Regions from separate parts of the Bradyrhizobium sp. 2TAF36 genome, predicted to be linked through region 1. Evidence: riboswitches for the same ligand, from Rfam matches in the RefSeq annotation. Region 1 holds a riboswitch; each other region holds the start of a gene.
The links. A riboswitch is a leader RNA that binds a small molecule or an ion and turns the genes downstream of it on or off. The one in region 1 is predicted to bind cobalamin.
Positions count from the first base shown of each region.

Region 2: another riboswitch for cobalamin. It lies ahead of AB4Z51_RS09610 (TonB-dependent receptor plug domain-containing protein); the one in region 1 lies ahead of AB4Z51_RS30095 (DUF1636 family protein).
Region 3: another riboswitch for cobalamin. It lies ahead of AB4Z51_RS09595 (ribonucleoside-diphosphate reductase subunit alpha); the one in region 1 lies ahead of AB4Z51_RS30095 (DUF1636 family protein).
Region 4: another riboswitch for cobalamin. It lies ahead of AB4Z51_RS16595 (TonB-dependent receptor); the one in region 1 lies ahead of AB4Z51_RS30095 (DUF1636 family protein).

Region 1 is NZ_JBFRFR010000059.1:35,898-40,095, forward strand. It holds gene AB4Z51_RS30085 (cobyric acid synthase) at 1-1,171, opposite strand, end outside; gene cobO (cob(I)yrinic acid a,c-diamide adenosyltransferase) at 1,195-1,830, opposite strand; cobalamin riboswitch at 1,871-2,092, shown strand; gene AB4Z51_RS30095 (DUF1636 family protein) at 2,189-2,563, shown strand; gene cobW (cobalamin biosynthesis protein CobW) at 2,560-3,609, shown strand; gene cobN (cobaltochelatase subunit CobN) at 3,609-4,198, shown strand, end outside.
Region 2 is NZ_JBFRFR010000012.1:186,106-190,303, forward strand. It holds gene AB4Z51_RS09610 (TonB-dependent receptor plug domain-containing protein) at 1-1,474, opposite strand, end outside; cobalamin riboswitch at 1,589-1,802, opposite strand; gene AB4Z51_RS09615 (hypothetical protein) at 1,878-2,099, opposite strand; gene AB4Z51_RS09620 (hypothetical protein) at 2,228-2,485, opposite strand; gene AB4Z51_RS09625 (hypothetical protein) at 2,590-2,802, opposite strand; gene AB4Z51_RS09630 (hypothetical protein) at 2,955-3,131, opposite strand; gene AB4Z51_RS09635 (adenylate/guanylate cyclase domain-containing protein) at 3,258-4,198, opposite strand, start outside.
Region 3 is NZ_JBFRFR010000012.1:180,147-184,344, forward strand. It holds gene AB4Z51_RS09590 (ribonucleotide-diphosphate reductase subunit beta) at 1-280, opposite strand, end outside; gene AB4Z51_RS09595 (ribonucleoside-diphosphate reductase subunit alpha) at 291-3,194, opposite strand; cobalamin riboswitch at 3,317-3,534, opposite strand; gene AB4Z51_RS09600 (hypothetical protein) at 3,648-4,198, opposite strand, start outside.
Region 4 is NZ_JBFRFR010000026.1:45,320-49,517, forward strand. It holds gene AB4Z51_RS16580 (efflux RND transporter periplasmic adaptor subunit) at 1-678, opposite strand, end outside; gene AB4Z51_RS16585 (FixH family protein) at 763-1,155, opposite strand; gene AB4Z51_RS16590 (hypothetical protein) at 1,258-1,623, opposite strand; cobalamin riboswitch at 1,855-2,062, shown strand; gene AB4Z51_RS16595 (TonB-dependent receptor) at 2,263-4,198, shown strand, end outside.

The DNA.
Region 1 (4,198 bases):
TTTCGTAGGCGTCGATCGGCTGGTCCGTGGCGGCATGCACGGCCGCGACGCGCGTCAGTGTCTTCTGCGGGCTCATCATGGTCGCGACGTCCAGAAGTCCGAGACCCGACGTGTCGCCGGCAGGGCCTTCGATGCCATCGGGGTCGGCGACGTTGCGCCCGAGCATCTGATAGCCGCCGCAGAGGCCAAGCACATGGCCGCCGCGGCGGTGATGCGCCAGGAGATCGATGTCCCAGCCCTGCGCGCGCAGGAAGGCGAGATCGCCGCGGGTGGACTTCGAGCCGGGGATGATGACGAGGCGGACGTCGCCGGGGATGGCTTCGCCCGGCCGCACCATCACGAGATCGACGCCAGGCTCGAGCTTCAACGGATCGAGATCATCGAAATTGGCGATCCGCGACAGCGCGAGGCAGGCGATCTTGCACTGGCCCGGCTTGCGCGCGTCGCTCAGCCCCAGCGCATCCTCGGCTGGCAGCTCGCCGGCGCGCGCGAACCAGGGCAGCACGCCAAGGCCGCGCCACGCGGTCTTCTGCTCGATCAGCTTGTAGCCGTCGTCGAACAGCGAGGGGTCGCCGCGGAACTTGTTGATGACGAAACCCTCGATCATCGCGGCATCGTCGGGGTTGATCACCGTCTTGATGCCGACGAGCTGGGCGATGACGCCGCCGCGGTCGATGTCGCCGACCAGCACGACCGGCACGTCGGCCTTGCGTGCAAAGCCCATATTGGCGATGTCGGCCTTGCGCAGGTTGACCTCGGCCGGGCTGCCGGCGCCTTCGACCAGCACCAGATCGGCGCGCGCTTTCAGCCGCTCGAAGCTTTCCAGCACCGCGCCCATCAGCGACGGTTTCATCGCCGCATATTCACGCGCCCGCGCGGTCGCGATGCGCTTTCCCTGGACGATGATTTGTGCGCCGACATCGGTCTCCGGCTTCAGCAGCACCGGGTTCATGTCGGTGTGCGGCTCGACGCCGGCGGCCAGCGCCTGCAGCGCCTGGGCGCGACCGATCTCGCCGCCGTCGACGGTGACGGCCGCGTTGTTCGACATGTTCTGCGGCTTGAAGGGCAGCACGCGCAGGCCGCGCCGCGTGAAGGCGCGCGCGAGGCCGGCGACGATGAGCGACTTGCCCACGTCCGAGCCGGCCCCCTGGATCATCAATGCGCGCGCCATGGTGTTTTCAGAATCTGGCGTCGTCAGAACTCGACGCCGGCTTGCGCCTTGATGCCGGAGCGGAAGGGGTGCTTGACCAGCGTCATCTCGGTGACGAGATCGGCGATCTCGATCAGCTCGTCCTTGGCGTTGCGCCCGGTGAGCACGACATGCGTCATCGGCGGTTTGTGCGTTTTCAGAAAGTCGACGACCTCGGCGATGTCGAGATAGTCGTAGCGCAGCGCGATGTTGATCTCGTCGAGCACGACCATGCGCAGATTGGAATCTGAGATCAGCTCCTTGGCCTTCGCCCAGCCGGCCTGTGCTGCGGCGATGTCGCGGGCGCGGTCCTGCGTCTCCCAGGTGAAACCTTCGCCCATCGCATGGAACTGGCAGAGCTCGCCGAAATGGCCGGTGAGCAGGCGCCGTTCGCCGGTGTCCCAGGCGCCCTTGATGAACTGCACGACCGCGCAGGGGAAGCCATGGGCGACACAGCGGACGATCATGCCGAAGGCGGAGGTGGACTTGCCCTTGCCGGCGCCGGTGTGGACGATGATGAGGCCCTTTTCGCCGCTCTTGGTCGCCATGATCTTGTCGCGGGCGACCTTGATTTTCGCCATTTTCGCGGCGTGGCGGGCGTCGGTTTCCTCGGCCGTTTGGGTATCCGGTTCAGGCGTCATCTGACAGGGTCCTTCGGCTTGACAAGAGGCGGCCGGGGGCAAATGGTGGCCCGGCGTTGGTTCCTGTCCTATGACAGGCGAAGAGGGAATGCGATAGGGTCCGAATCGACAAGATTCGGCTCCAAACTGCAGCCGCCCCCGCGACCGTGACCGGAGAGATGCCCGAAGCCACTGATCCCCCAGGGGATCGGGAAGGCGGGGATCGAAGGGCCAAAAGCCCTGCTCCGCAAGCCGGGAGACCTGCCAGCGCGGACGAGTTTTGGACCGGCGGACGGGGTGTTCCGCGACGGGGAAACGGACCTTCGGGGGAATGGTCCGTGTGCCTCTTCGCCTCCCGCTGTTTATCCTGGAAGAGGCGATGACCGTCACACTTCACGTCTGTATTACCTGCCGTGCCGGCCAGACGCTCGACGAGGGTGAGACGACGCCCGGCAAGCGCCTGCATGGTGCGATCCTCGACGCCGGCGTGCCCGAGGGCGTCAATGTGGTTCCCGTCGAATGCCTGTCGGCATGCAGCCAGGGTTGCTCGGTTGCGCTCAGCGCGCCCGGCCGCTGGTCCTATGTCTATGGCCGTCTGTCAGAGGCCCATGCGAGCGACGTGGTCGCGGGTGCTGCGGCCTATGCCGCCGCGCCCGACGGCCTCGTGCCCTGGCGCAGCCGTCCCGAAATCTTCCGCAAGCAGTCGCTTGCCCGCATTCCCCCCATTGCCGTGTTGCCGGAGGCCGCCGAATGAACTCGCTCGCAAAAGTCCCTGTGACGGTGGTCACGGGTTTTCTCGGCTCCGGCAAGACCACGCTGATCCAGCATCTGCTCGCAAACCCTGACGGCAAGAAGCTCGCCGTGCTGGTCAACGAGTTCGGCAGCGAGGGTGTCGACGGCGAGATCCTGAAATCCTGCGCCGATGCGAATTGCCCGGAGGAGAACATCGTCGAGCTCGCCAATGGCTGCATCTGCTGCACCGTTGCGGACGATTTCATTCCGACCATGGAAAAGCTCTTGGCGCGGCCGGTGCGGCCCGATCACATCCTGATCGAGACCTCGGGCCTGGCGCTGCCGAAGCCGCTGCTGAAGGCGTTCGACTGGCCGGAGATCCGCTCGCGGATCACGGTCGACGGCGTGATCGCGCTGGCCGATGCCGAGGCTGTTGCCGCCGGCCGTTTTGCGCCGGACCCGGCTGCCGTGGAAGCGCAGCGCGCAGCGGATGGAAATCTCGATCACGAGACGCCGCTGTCGGAAGTGTTCGAGGACCAGATCGCCTGCGCCGACATCGTGCTGCTGACCAAGGCCGATCTTGCGGGGGCCGCAGGGATCGAAGCCGCCAAGGCCGCCATTACCGCCGAGATGCCGCGCCGCGTGCCGATGCTATCCGTCACCGATGGCGCGATCGATGCGCGTGTCATCCTCGGCCTTGGCGCCGCCGCAGAGAACGATCTCGCCGCGCGCCCCTCGCATCACGACGGCGAGGAGGATCACGAGCACGACGATTTCGCCTCCGTTGTGATCGATCTTCCTGAAATCAGCGACATCGACGCACTGGTCGCGTCGGTGCAGCGTCTTTCGCGCGAGCAGAACGTGCTGCGCGTCAAGGGCTATATCGCGGTCGCGGGCAAGCCGATGCGCCTGTTGCTGCAAGCGGTCGGCGAGCGCGTGCGCCACCAGTTCGACAAGCCCTGGGGCGCAGCTCTCAGGCAGTCGAAGCTTGTCGTGATCGGCGAGCACGGCGATATCGACGAGGCCGCGATCAAGGTCGGACTTGGGCTTTCAGGATCTGGTATCTGATGCACGTCGTCTTCCGCGAGAGCCGCGGTCTCGAGGAGACCGCGACGCCAAGGGACATCGGCCAGGACCCGGCCGATCTCGTGGTGCTCTCGTACTCGGATTCCGACCTTGCCGCGTTCGCGGCCGGCTGGCGGCGCGGCCGTAACAGCCTGCCGTCGCTGCGGCTCGCCAATCTCGCGGAGCTGCGTCATCCGTTGTCGGTCGACACCTATATCGAGCGCACGCTGTCGCAGGCGCGCGGCATCCTGGTGCGCCTGATCGGCGGTGAGTCCTATTGGCCGTACGGGCTCGCGGCCCTGCAGCAGCTTGCGAAGAACCGCAACATCGTGCTGGCCGTGCTGCCGGCCGACGGCCGCGACGACACGCGGCTCGATGCCTACTCGACCCTGCCGGTTTCGACGCTGCGCCGGCTCAAGGTGCTCTGCGACACCGGCGGTCCTGTTGCAGCCCAGGCCGCGATCGCGCAGCTCGCGTTGGCCTCGGGCCTTTACGCAGGCCCGGTCGTCGGCGAGATGAACCTGCCTGAGATGGGCTTTTACGATCCCGCGCGTGGCGTCATTGCTGCGCCGATGGCAGGCGAGGGAAAGCC
Region 2 (4,198 bases), on a different contig from region 1:
GCGTGGGCGCCTTGAACCCCGTGCCGTAGCTTCCCTTGAACTTCGTATCCGTGACCGGCACGATCACGGCAGACGCCAGACGAAAGGTCGGATGCTCTCCAAACCGCTCGTTGTCGTCCTGCCGGACGTTGGCCGTGAAGAAGACTCGATCCCGGAACTGGGACTGCAGCTCCATATACCCGGCCTTGTTGACGTTTTGCGCCGAGACCGTCGCCGTTTGCAGTGTTTCGGTCTCATGCTCCGCACCAATGATGACATTGTTGTTGGGCGCGAGCTGGGTCGTGGTGTGCCAATCATACTTGACGCGGTCGCCGGTCGTAATCGTGGCCATCACGTCGCCGGGCGAGATGTTGTAGTTCCAGTGATTGGTGTAGTTGACGCCGAAATAGCTTTTCATCCGGTCGTCGAGAGCGGACCAGACCGCCTCCCCGCGCGTGAAGAGCTGGTGCACCGTCTGCGTGCTTTGCGCGGCCGCGGGAAAGCTCGCGGATGTGACGGGATCGAAGGTGTCTCCGGTAAAGCGCAGGGTAGCGTCGGTGTACCGCGCCACGCCATTGAGCGTCAGGTTTTCGCTCAGTTCGGCGCCAAGCTTCGTCGAATAAGTCATGTTGTCGTAGTTGTTGCCGATCGCCTTCTGCCCCGGCGGCAGCAATTCGACCGGCGTCACCGGCACGTCGTTCGCGTGGAAATGCGCGACGTTGAAGGCATAGTTGAAGTGGTCCTGTGAACCGCTCAGACCTGCAGTTTGATTGAACGTTCCGAACGAGCCTCCCTCGACCGAGCCGGTGGCGCGGGCGGGACCGTCGCCCTTCTTCGTCACGATGGAGATCACGCCACCCAGCGCGTCTGCGCCGTAGAGACCGCCCTGCGGACCGCGCAGGACTTCGATCTGCTGAATGTCGGAGGTGAGCAACTGGCCGAAATCAAACGAACGGTTCGGGTTGCCGGGATCGCTGACATCGATGCCGTCGATCAGGACCTTGGTGTGGTTGGAATTCGTTCCGCGCATGAAGATCGACGTCTGTCCCCCCGGACCGCCGGTCTGCACGAGGTTCAGGCCAGGAACCGCGCTCAGCGCATCGGATGCGGTCCGGCGCTGATCGCGCTCCATGTCTCTGGCGGTCAGAACCGTCACCGAGCTCGCAACCAGATTGGTCGGAGTGACAACGCCCGTCGGACTGACGACGACCGTCGGAAACAGGTTGGCCGCGGATACCCCGGCAACCGGGGGCGACGCCGGCACCAGCTCGGGCTTCGGCAGCCGAGCGACGCGCCGCTGCTCGGGCTGGTCGGGCGCAGGCCGCGCGGCTCGCGGCTTGGCCGCACGCTCGGTCGGCGCGACCTCGACCGGCGGCAGCAGATCGGGCGATGCCGACTGCTGGGCCTGGGCAATGGACAGATCGAGCGAATACAGGGAAACGAACGCGACAACGCCGGCGCGGAAGCGCCTGGCGGCAAAGACAATACGGGACACTCTTGTAACCTCGGTATGACGTCAGTGGCACGTCACAGCGAACGAGGTTTCACGGCGGAGCGTTCGATTGCTCCCGTGAAGCTAATGTCTGTACTCCCCGACCGACATCTTCGCGTGTGACCACGGCTGACGGCAGGTCTCCTGGCTCGCGGGTCGTTACCTTACGTCGCCTTCCCAGGACCGAGATTCCCAGTGGCATATGACGAAAGATTCACCGCTTACAGTTGCGGGGGCAGCCGTGGCGTTGAGAATATCCCGGTATCGGGAAAACCTCGCACCACGTTCCCTTTTGATCTCCGTGAGGAGAACCGTCACCGGCCAATCTACGGGGCGGGCAAGCGGAGAGTCAATCGGCCGGTTGCATGACGGGCAAAGCACCGCACCGGAGATTGAGCCGGCGCAATCAGGCCGGCTCCCGCTCCGAACGCGTCCTGATCACCGCCCGCTCGCCGGCATCGACGAGCTGGCCGATGCCGGTGCGGCCCGTGAGCGCGCAGCGGATGATGTTCTCGGCAACGGACCTGCGAAAGCAATGGTCCTCGCCGACCGGGCGATTGCGGCAGACCCGATCCAGCGCCAGCTTCATGTTGATCCGGGTGCGGGTGTCGAAATGCTCGCTGATCATTCGCAGGGCCTCGGTGCGTTGATGTCGGAGCGGAAACGCGTCGGCGTAGGCTGGGTTCCAAAAACGGACCGCGCAAGGCGTTGCGCAGAGCCGACTACGCCCGATCTCTTGGTCCTGTGACGGGCGGGCTACGCCCGACCTCTTGGCCGCTGGGCCTGAGCCCAGGCCGCGGTGACATCGCGCAGCGGAGCGTCGATGCGCCGGATCGGGGTCAGCTCACCGGAGGCCGAGATGATGGCGGTCTCCTCGCGGCGACAGCGCGGGCATACGAAGCGGACCTCGTGCGGCGACGCCGACCAGCTCGAACGTTTGACGTTGGCCGCCATCGGCCATGCATCGCAATGCGAGCACGACACCAGGAACCGACCGGGATCGAGCATACCCATTCCATAGGACTCCGCGTCCTGCCTGCCCCTTCAATGACTAACCCATGTGAATCGTTCCGGTGCCCGAGCACCGTCTGCTCCTCAGCTTCACGCAGCGCCGCCGCTCAGTGGGCACCCTTGAGGGTGCATGACGTGGTGCAGGTGACGGTGTTGCCGTGGTCGCACGCCTTGCAGGCGGCAACGCACTGGTTCATGTCGCGGGGATTGTAGGAGCTGTAGTTCCGCATCGCACAGACCGGGGTCGAGCCGGTGATGTCCTGCTCCTGGTTGCAGGCGGCCGTCATGAGCGCGAAGATGAGGACTGCGAGAAGGCGCATGGGATTGCCCTGGTGAGGAGCGGCAAAGCGACGTCAGCGAGATGCGCTGCACCGCAACGGACCTCGGCATTCCCAATGCGAGCAATCATGATCGCGACGCTCGCATCCTCAAAGGATGCGCGCCAAACATTAAGAACGGATTGCAGGCGGCGTCAGGCCGCGGCCTTGGTCGCGATCGCCTTCCGCATATCCACCGCCAGCTGACGATACTGCTCCGAGAGTCTCAGATAGAACTCGCGCTTGGTGCTGTCGGTGGCGAGCTTGGCAATCAGCTCGCATTCGGCGGTGAGCGTCTCGAACCGTTCCAGCCTGTCATGAAGTTCTGTCATCGGCGTGTCCCCATCAAACGCCACAAGGGACGTCAAACCTAAGCCTGAGAAATAGGTCACGGCGAACATCGTTATCGAGTAGAAACGTTTTTTCCAGCAAGGGCGGTGCAAGCCCAGCAAGAACAGCTATTTCTGCTCCAGCCGCCAGGCGCCGTCCCAATTGGCGTCCGGCGGATTGGCCTCGAACTGCGCGATGCGGCCGAGCAGCGTGCGCGAGGGACCGTCGCCGGGCACGGCTTCGAGCGCTGCATTGAACGCGGCGCGAGCCTCGTCGAAGCGCTGCGCGCGGTAGGCGGCGAGGCCTTCGGCGTAGCGCGCGCGCAGGCTCTCCTGCGGGACGCTGAGCCCGTGCGCCTTGCTCATCACCTCGAAAATGGCCTGCGATGCGCTTTGGCCGGCCACCGCCAGACGATCGATCTCGCGCAGCTCGAGGTTCGAGCCGATCGCGTCCGCCGTGGCCTGCGCGATCAGGATCCGCGTGCCGTAGATCTTGTTGACCAGTTCGAGCCGCGAAGCGAGGTTCACGGCATCGCCCATCACGGTGAAGCTCATCATCAGCTCGGAGCCGATGCTGCCGGTCAGGACCTCGCCGGTGGCAATCCCGATGCGCAGATCGCAAGGGCCTGGCATGGCGCGGATACCGAGCAGGTCAGGCAATTGCTTCTGCAACGCCGGCACCTCATCGGCCATGTCGATGGCGGCGTAGCAGGCGAACAGCGCCGGCTCGTCCTCCTCAATGAAGGGAGGGCCCCAATAGGCCATGATGGCATCGCCGATATATTTATCGATAACGCCGCGATGGCTCCGGATCGGCGCGGACATCACCGTGAAATAGTGGTTCATGACCTTGACGAGGCCACGCGGGGTCATGCCCTCGCTCATCGAGGTGAAGCCGCTCATGTCGGAGAACATGATGGTCATCACCCGGCGCTGGCCGTCGATGGCAACTTCGGGTCGGTCGATCAGCCCCTGCGCCACCTTGGGATCGATATAGCGGCCAAAGGTCTCACGGATCCGCTCGTTGTGCCGCAGCTGCTCGATCATGCGATTGAAGGCGGCGGCGAGTT
Region 3 (4,198 bases), on a different contig from region 1:
GCATCGAAACTTCGGTCGGCATCCAGTGATTGTTGCAGCCTGAGAGATACTTCTCCCAGGCCCATTTGTACTTCAGCGGAAGCAGCTGGTTGACGTCGGCGCGGCAGTTGATCATCCGCTTCTCGTCGACGGAGACGCGGCCGCCGGCGCGGTCGATCGCACCTAGGCCGGTCGGGTCGGCCGGCTCGAGCTTGAGCTGGCTCTGCGGACGCAGTGCAGTGGCTAGACTTGAGGCGGCCGGAGCGGCTGCTGTGGTTTCGGTATCGGACCAGTCGAGCATCGTCATCTCCTCACTGGCACGCTTCGCATTCGGGATCGTCGATCCGGCAGGCCTTGATGCCGTCGAGGTCCGGTGCCGCTGCGGTCGGGATCACGATCGGCGCGTGCGACACCGCCACAGACGCGGACACCGCATTGAGCTTTCCGTCGGTGCCCTTCAACGTCGATTTCTCGACATGCGTGGCGCTGCGCGAGCGCAAATAGTACGTCGTCTTCAAGCCGCGCCGCCAGGCCAGCCAGTAGAGCGCGTCGAGCTTCTTGCCGGAGGGATTGGCGATGTAGAGGTTGAGCGACTGCGACTGGTCGATCCATTTCTGCCGGCGCGCGGCCGCCTCGATCAGCCAGGCGCTGTCGATCTCGAAGGCGGTGGCGTAGAGCGCCTTCAGATCGTCAGGAACGCGGTCGATCTGGCCGACGCTGCCGTCGAAATATTTGAGGTCGGAGACCATCACCTCGTCCCAAAGCCCCCTCGCCTTGAGGTCGCGCACCAGGAACTCGTTCACGACCGTGAAGTCGCCGGACATGTTCGATTTCACGAACAGGTTCTGATAGTTCGGCTCGATCGACTGCGAGACGCCGCAGATGTTGGAGATCGTCGCCGTCGGCGCGATCGCCATGACGTTCGAGTTGCGCATGCCGCTGGACGTGACCTTCTCGCGGAGGCGATCCCAGTCGAGTGTTGCGGAGCGATCGACGTCGAGACCACCGCGCGCGTCGGCGAGAAGCTGGATGGAGTCGAGCGGCAAGACGCCCTTCGACCACAGCGAGCCCTCGAAGCTCGGATAGCGTCCGCGCTCCGCGGCGAGATCGGACGACGCTTCGATCGCGTGGAACGAGATTGCCTCCATGCTGGTGTCGGCAAACGCCACTGCCGCGTCGGACGCGGTCGGAATGCGCTGGACCTGAAGCGCTTCCTGAAAGCCCATGAGGCCGAGCCCGACGGGACGATGACGCATGTTGGAGCGACGCGCCTCCGGGATGGTGTAGAAATTGATGTCGATGACGTTGTCGAGCATCCGGACGGCGGTGGTCACCGTCCGCTTCAGCTTGGCCTGGTCGACACCATCAGGCCCGACATGGTTGAGCATGTTGATGGAGCCGAGATTGCAGACCGCGACCTCGTCGGCGGAGGTGTTCAGCGTGATCTCGGTGCAGAGGTTCGACGAGTGGATCACGCCAACGTGCCGCTGCGGCGAACGCAGGTTGCAGGGGTCCTTGAAGGTGATCCAGGGATGACCGGTCTCGAACAGCATGGTCAGCATGCGACGCCAGAGGTCGCTCGCGCGCACGGTCTTGAAGACGCGCATGCCGCCGGCTTTCGCCTTGGCCTCATAGGCCTCGTAAGCCGTCTTGAACGCCCCGCCGTATAGATCGTGCAAATCGGGCGTCTCGTCGGGCGAAAACAGCGTCCATTCGCCATCGGCATCGACGCGCTGCATGAACAGGTCCGGCACCCAATTGGCGGTGTTCATGTCGTGGGTACGACGGCGGTCGTCGCCGGTGTTCTTGCGCAGGTCGAGGAATTCCTCGATGTCGACGTGCCAGGTCTCCAGATAGGCGCAGACCGCGCCCTTGCGCTTGCCGCCCTGGTTGACGGCAATCGCGGTGTCGTTGGCAACCTTCAGGAACGGGATGATGCCCTGGCTCTCGCCGTTGGTGCCCTTGATGTGGGCGCCGAGCCCACGGACCGGCGTCCAGTCGTTGCCGAGGCCGCCGGAATATTTTGCCAGCAGTGCGTTGTCCTTGATCGACTTGAAGATGCCGTCGAGGTCGTCCGAGACTGTCGTGAGAAAACAGGACGACAATTGCGGACGCAGCGTACCCGAATTGAACAGCGTCGGCGTCGAGGCCATGAAGTCGAACGATGACAGCAGATCGTAGAACTCGATCGCCCTGGCCTCTCGGTCGATCTCGCGCACCGCAAGACCCATCGCGACGCGCATGAAGAAAGCTTGCGGCAGTTCGATCCGCTTGCCGCGGACGTGCAGGAAGTAGCGGTCGTACAGCGTCTGGAGGCCGAGGAACTGGAAGTTCAGGTCGCGCTCGGGCTTGAGTGCAGCCGCGATCCGGCCGAGGTCGAAGCGGGCCAGTTCAGGATCGAGCAGTTCGGCAGCGATGCCGGTCTTCACGTAGGCCGGGTAATATTCGGCATAGCGCACAGCCATATCGGCCTGCGAGGCGAAGGTCGGCCCGGCATGGACATAGGACAGCACCTCGCCGCGGAGCTTGTCCAGCAGCAGGCGCGCACTGACATAAGCATAATTCGGCTCCTGCTCGACCAGCGTGCGTGCGGCCATGATCGAGGCCAGCGCCAGTTCGTCCTGGCTGATGCCGTCGTAGAGATTGCGGGTGGTCTCGGTGAGCACGGGTGCCGCGGAGACGCCGTCGAGACCGGCGCAGGCTTCGCCGATAATCAGCGCAAGCCGCTTGGTGTCGAGACCAACGCGCGAACCGTCGGCGAGCGTGACATGAAGTGCCGGCGCGACAGCGGGCGTCGCTTCCGCGGCCGCCTCCTCGGCGCGCTGGCGCGACCGCTCCTCGCGGTACAGCACATAGGCGCGTGCGACCTTGTGGTGCTCGCTCCGCATCAAGGCGAGCTCGACCTGGTCCTGCACATCCTCGATATGGAAGGTGCGTCCCTCGCCTGCCCGCCGCATCAACGCAGCGACGACTTCGGCCGTCAGCTGCTCCACGCTCTCATGGACGCGGCGCGAGGCGACCGCACTGGTGCCTTCGACCGCAAGAAACGCCTTGGTCATGGCGACCGCGATCTTCGCGGAATCGAACGGCGAGACCTTGCCGTTGCGACGGATGATCTGCATGGCCGGCTCGCTCGAAGCAGGCGCAAGCGATTGTGGACGCAAATGAACGATGGGTGCGGAAGCGGTGTCCGCGTCGTGCAGGTTGAGTGACATCAAAGGGCCCCGTGATGCGCGCGTTGTGTTTGAACGGGGCTGTAAGGAAGGACGCTGCAGAAACGCCGGCGGCAGAGTTGCCGGGCGGTGCGTGCAAGCGACCGCCGGACACCCCGCCCGTGGACGTTCAGATCGTCGCGGCAGGTCTCCTGGCTCGCAGGTCGTCGCCCACTTCCCGTCTTCCCGGCGCGAAAGGCACCAGTGACGATTGTTCGGAAGCAGCTCGCTGCTGACAGTTGCGGGGGCAGCGCCGGAATTCCGCGCTCTCGCGCGGTTCACCGGCTTCCCTCTTAGCCACTAAATCTTGCGATCCAGCGGAACCGTGACGCCCACATGTGGTGACATATGCAGCCGGGTGTCAACGATTCGTTGCGGGCCGGAAGCGGTGTTCCCTGTGGAATGCGGGAGTTCCCGCCTGGCTCGCGCAACCCTTGGGATGACGCACATCCAGCATTACGCGTTCCGCATCGCGCGCCCGAACGGATCGACCAGGCGGACGATCTCGCAGGCGGCGACGAGGCCGGCGAGCCAGACGGCGCTGGTCAGCCCGATGCGCGTCACGATGGCCGCAGTGAACGCGCCCTCTCCGCCAAGGAACGGCGTCGCGGCAAGCAGCGCGAGCTCATAGGCGGCGTAGGCGGCGACGAGCGCGATGGCCAGCATCAGCGGCGTGCGGCCCTGCGGCAGCAGGCGGAGAACGGTCGATGCCGCTGCCGTCGACAGCAACGCGGCAGCACCGATGACAAAGCCCCAGGCGATGGTGCTGCCATCGATGGGATAGTGCAGCACGCCAAAGCCGATGGTCTGGTTCACGAGCCAGGCGCCGGTGACGACGAGCAGCGCCGGACGCATCGGCAGCATCGCGGCGGCGACGACGGCGAACGCCGCAAACGGCGTCGCGCAGGCAAGCGCGAAGCTCGCGAGCGCGCATGACACCGTCAGCAGTGCAAAGCAGAACATCGGCGCGATGCGCGACGCGACCGGATGAAGGCGGAAACGGTCGG
Region 4 (4,198 bases), on a different contig from region 1:
GGAGGTGATCGTCGCGAGATATTCCGCCGCCGCGGACGCCACCGCCGAACTGTAGATTTCCATCAGCGGCTGGCCGGCCTTCACGCGCGTGCCGGTCGTCACGTCGGCGACCTTCTGCACGAAGCTCTCGGCGCGCATCGCGATCACCGACACGCGGCGTTCATCGAGCTGGATCGTGCCGGGCGCCTTCACCGAGACCCGGATCGGGCGCCGCGCGACGGGCTCGGACTTCACGCCCGCGCGCTGGATCTTGCCGGGCGACAGCTTCACCGTGCCGTCGTCGGTGTCGTCGCCTTCGTAAACGGCGACATAGTCCATCCCCATCGGATCCTTCTTTGGGACGGGCGACGTGTCGGGCAGCCCCATCGGATTGCGGTAGTAGAGGATTTTTCGCGGCGAAGCCGCTTGCGCCTTCGGTAGCGCCGGCGCGACGGCCGCTCCATCGTCGTCGTAGACCGGCACATAGTCCCGCCCGCGGTCGTCCTTCTTCTGACCCGCAGACCAGAGCGGCGCACCGCTTGGATCGCGGTAGTAAAGCGGCGTTCGCTCCGCGCCAGCCGCAGCCGATGATATGTCGGCCTCAGCGAGCCAGCCCGCACCGTTCGAATGCCAGTAGTAGCCGGCCAGGACCAGGCCACCGCCCAGCGCAAGAGCCGTCAGGAGACGCAGCGTTTTCATATGGTGTATCCGCGCGCCCGGGAGCGCGCGTCCGTGTGAAGGAAAAAGGGGAATGTCGGGCGCCGCCGGGCAGCGCCCGAACGCTCACTTGACCGCCGTGACGATCACCTTGCCGGTGACGGTCTCCGGTTCGCCCTGCACCTTCACGGACAGCGTCATCTGGTAGCGTCCAGCCATCGGCAGGTCCGTCTTGAAGGCGTACACACCCGGCTCCCTGGACGGCAGCGGCGCGACCGCCGATTCCATCTCGGCCATCCCGTCCGGGGCCATGTCGAGGCGGCTTTTGAAGATGACTGCGTCCGGTATCGGCTTGCCGGTCTGCTTGTTCGTCAGGCGAACGGCGAGCGTGACGTCTTCGCCCTTCTTCATCTGCGGAGTGACGGGCTCGAAGGCGTAGTCGCCCGCGCCCGCCATCGCGGCGGAAGCGGCAAGCGAAAGGGTGGCGGCGAGAGCCGCGGTGCTGATTTTGGAAAGCATTGTCCTGTCCTCATGAATTGATCTTTCGCCGTGGCGCGTGAAGCGCGCACGTCAGTCGTCGTCGCGAGCAGGCACGCCGCTCGCGTCTCGGGCTTTGCGAGATCAGATTCGAGGAGGTCGGAAAGGAGGACTGCCGCCGCGGAAGGAAACGACCTGATCCGGGGGAATAGCCATCGTGCTGGCCATGACGGCGAGACGTTCGAACGCCACGGGCCTGACATCACCGAGCGCGATGATCCCACCGACGCAGCAGAAGCCCATCCCGCACTTGTAGCCGCCGCTATGGGAGCCCGTTCCCTTCATGTCGGGACAACAATCGTCCATCGACATGTCGGCGTCGCCGCTCATGTGCATGGCCGTCTGCATGCCATCCGACGACATTGCGAGGTTCGCCGCGGACGCGCCAACCGGCAGCATCGCCAAGGATATGGCGATGGCGACTGCCAGGATGGTACGGACGAACTGCATCAATATCGACTTACCTTGTCGGGCCGGAACTCGGCCTCAGTAGCATACTCGGACACCAAAGGCAGTTATTGATCGTGGTCAAGCGTTCGTTACCCAGGCTCGTCCGGAGGCCGGGTTGGACGTTTCGACGCGGTCCTTCGGACTATCGTGCAAAACAGCAACACAAGGCCACCATCGACCGACCGGCCCGTCCAGCAGCCCGCGCGGATGTTGACGCGCTCATCCCCTGATGCCAGTTTCGTGATCGGTAGTGTCCGCAAGGACTCTTCAAGGGAATGCGGTGCGTCCACCTCAGTGGGCAATTCCGCGGCTGCCCCCGCAACTGTAGGCGGATAGCCGACGACCAAACGAACCACTGGAGCCCCGCTTGGGCCTCTGGGAAGGTGGTCGAAGGCGATGACCCGCGAGCCAGGAAACCTGCTACCAGCCATGGTCACGCGCGAACGCATTGGGCGGGGTGCCCTGATGTCGGACAAGTAGCCGGTGCATCCGCCGCCTGGGGCGAAGGTGGATGACTAAGGCAACCGCGGTGACGGTTTGTTTGCGTCGCCGCAGAGCGTTGTCGTGCAAAATCTTCATTTCCGTGCTGGCGCAAGGCCAGCGTTATCGCGTGCTTTCCTGATTACTCTGCTCTCGTCGGTGTCCTTGTCGTCCGCGGCGCTCGCGCAAAGCGCGGCGCAGGACAACCGCTCCCGGGAGGTCGGCCCGGTGATCGTGTCGCCGCCTGCGCCGCGACAGGCTCCTGCCGTCAGCCCCGGCACTCAGAAGCAGCGCGCGGCCCGGCGCGCCGCGGGACGCAATCGTGGCGCCCCTGCTGTCGCCGTTCCGGCCGCGCAAGCTCCGAGCGGGCCGGTACAGACGCCGCTCAATACGGCAGCCGTCACCGACGTCGGCTCCCGGCTCGGCATCACGGCGCGCGAGATGCCGGCGACCGTCGAGGTCATCGGTCAACAGACGATGCAGAACCTGGGCATCCGGACCACGACCGACGTCGCCAAGGCTGCAGTCGGCGTCACCGGCGGCGATGCGCCCGGCGCGCCCGCCATCTTCTCGATGCGTGGCTTTTCCGGCGACCAGATCTCCACGCTCTACAACGGAATCCCGATCGGGCCGTCGACCATGACCGGCCGTCCCATGGACGTGGCTGGTCTCCAGCAGGTCGAGATCATCAAGGGACCGGACTCGCTGGTGGCGGGCCTCGGTGCGACCGGCGGCGCCATCAACTACGTGAACAAGGCGCCGCACACCGGACCAATCGTCAACGACGCCTTCACTTCCTACGATTCCTTCAACGGCTATCGCGCCGGTTACGGATCGGGCGGCAGCACGCTGATCAACGGCCTCGACTACCGCTTCGACATCAGCCATTTCAACAACAAGGGCTTTATCGACGACACCTATTCGAAGCTCAGCAACGTCTCGGGCCAGCTGAACTATCGCGTCAACGAGAACCTGAGGATCTGGGGCGCGACCGAATACAGGCAGGACAACGACCGCTTCTACTGGGGGACGCCGCTGGTGCCGGCGAACGCGCCGGGCATCGTGCCGACGTATGGCGTCGTCTCCGGCCTCTGGAGCAACTATTACCTCGGCGGCGGCACGCCGGTCCCGGTCACCATCGACGCGCGCACGCTGACCACGAACTACAACGTGCTCGACAATCACAGCGGCGCCAACGAGCTCTGGCTGCGCAGCGGCTTTCAATGGGACATCACCAACAACATCTCGCTGAAGAGCCTGGTCTATGGCTATGACGCCCACCGGCACTGGTTCAACAACGAGATCTCGTCGTTTGACCAGACCGTAGGCAATTTCGCAGGCGCGCAGAGCATCTACCGCGAGCGCCTGGCGCTCGATCACGCGCAGCGGCTCTACGGCAACATCACCGACCTCACCGTCAATTCCAATCTCGGCGGAATGGACAATCGCTTCGTCGCCACCGTGGCGGCGAGCAGCAACCAGTTCAACGTCTCGCAGGACACGCTGTTCTTCAATGACTACGTCGACCTCCTCAATCCGGACCGCGGCCTCTACGGCCCGCGCAGCGACGAGAAGATCTACACCCATCTCGACACCGCCTCGCTGTCGTTCGAGGACCGGCTCAAGCTGACCTCGACCTTTGCGCTGATCGGCGGCATCCGTTTTGAGAATATCGAGCTGTCGCGGACCCGCTTCGACGAGAATGGCCTCCTGAAAGCCAACTATCCTTTCTCGAAGACGTTCAATCCGGTCACCGGACGCATCGGCTACACCTGGGACATCGCGCCCGGCGTGATGCTTTACAGCCAGTACGCGACGGCAGCCGACCCGACGGTGGCGAACATCTTCATCCTCAGGCCCACGACGCCGCTGCTGCTCACGACGTCGCGGACCTACGAGACCGGCGTGAAGCTGCTGTCGGCCGACAGGCGCGCGGAGGCCACGTTCTCGGCCTTCGACATCGAGCGCAAGAACGTCTACGTCCCCGAAAGCGGCATCCTCTTCAACGTCGCCGGCAAGATGGCCTCCAAGGGCGTCGAGATCGCCGCCGCGGTCAATCCGGTCGCGGGCCTGAAACTATGGGGCAACGTCGCCT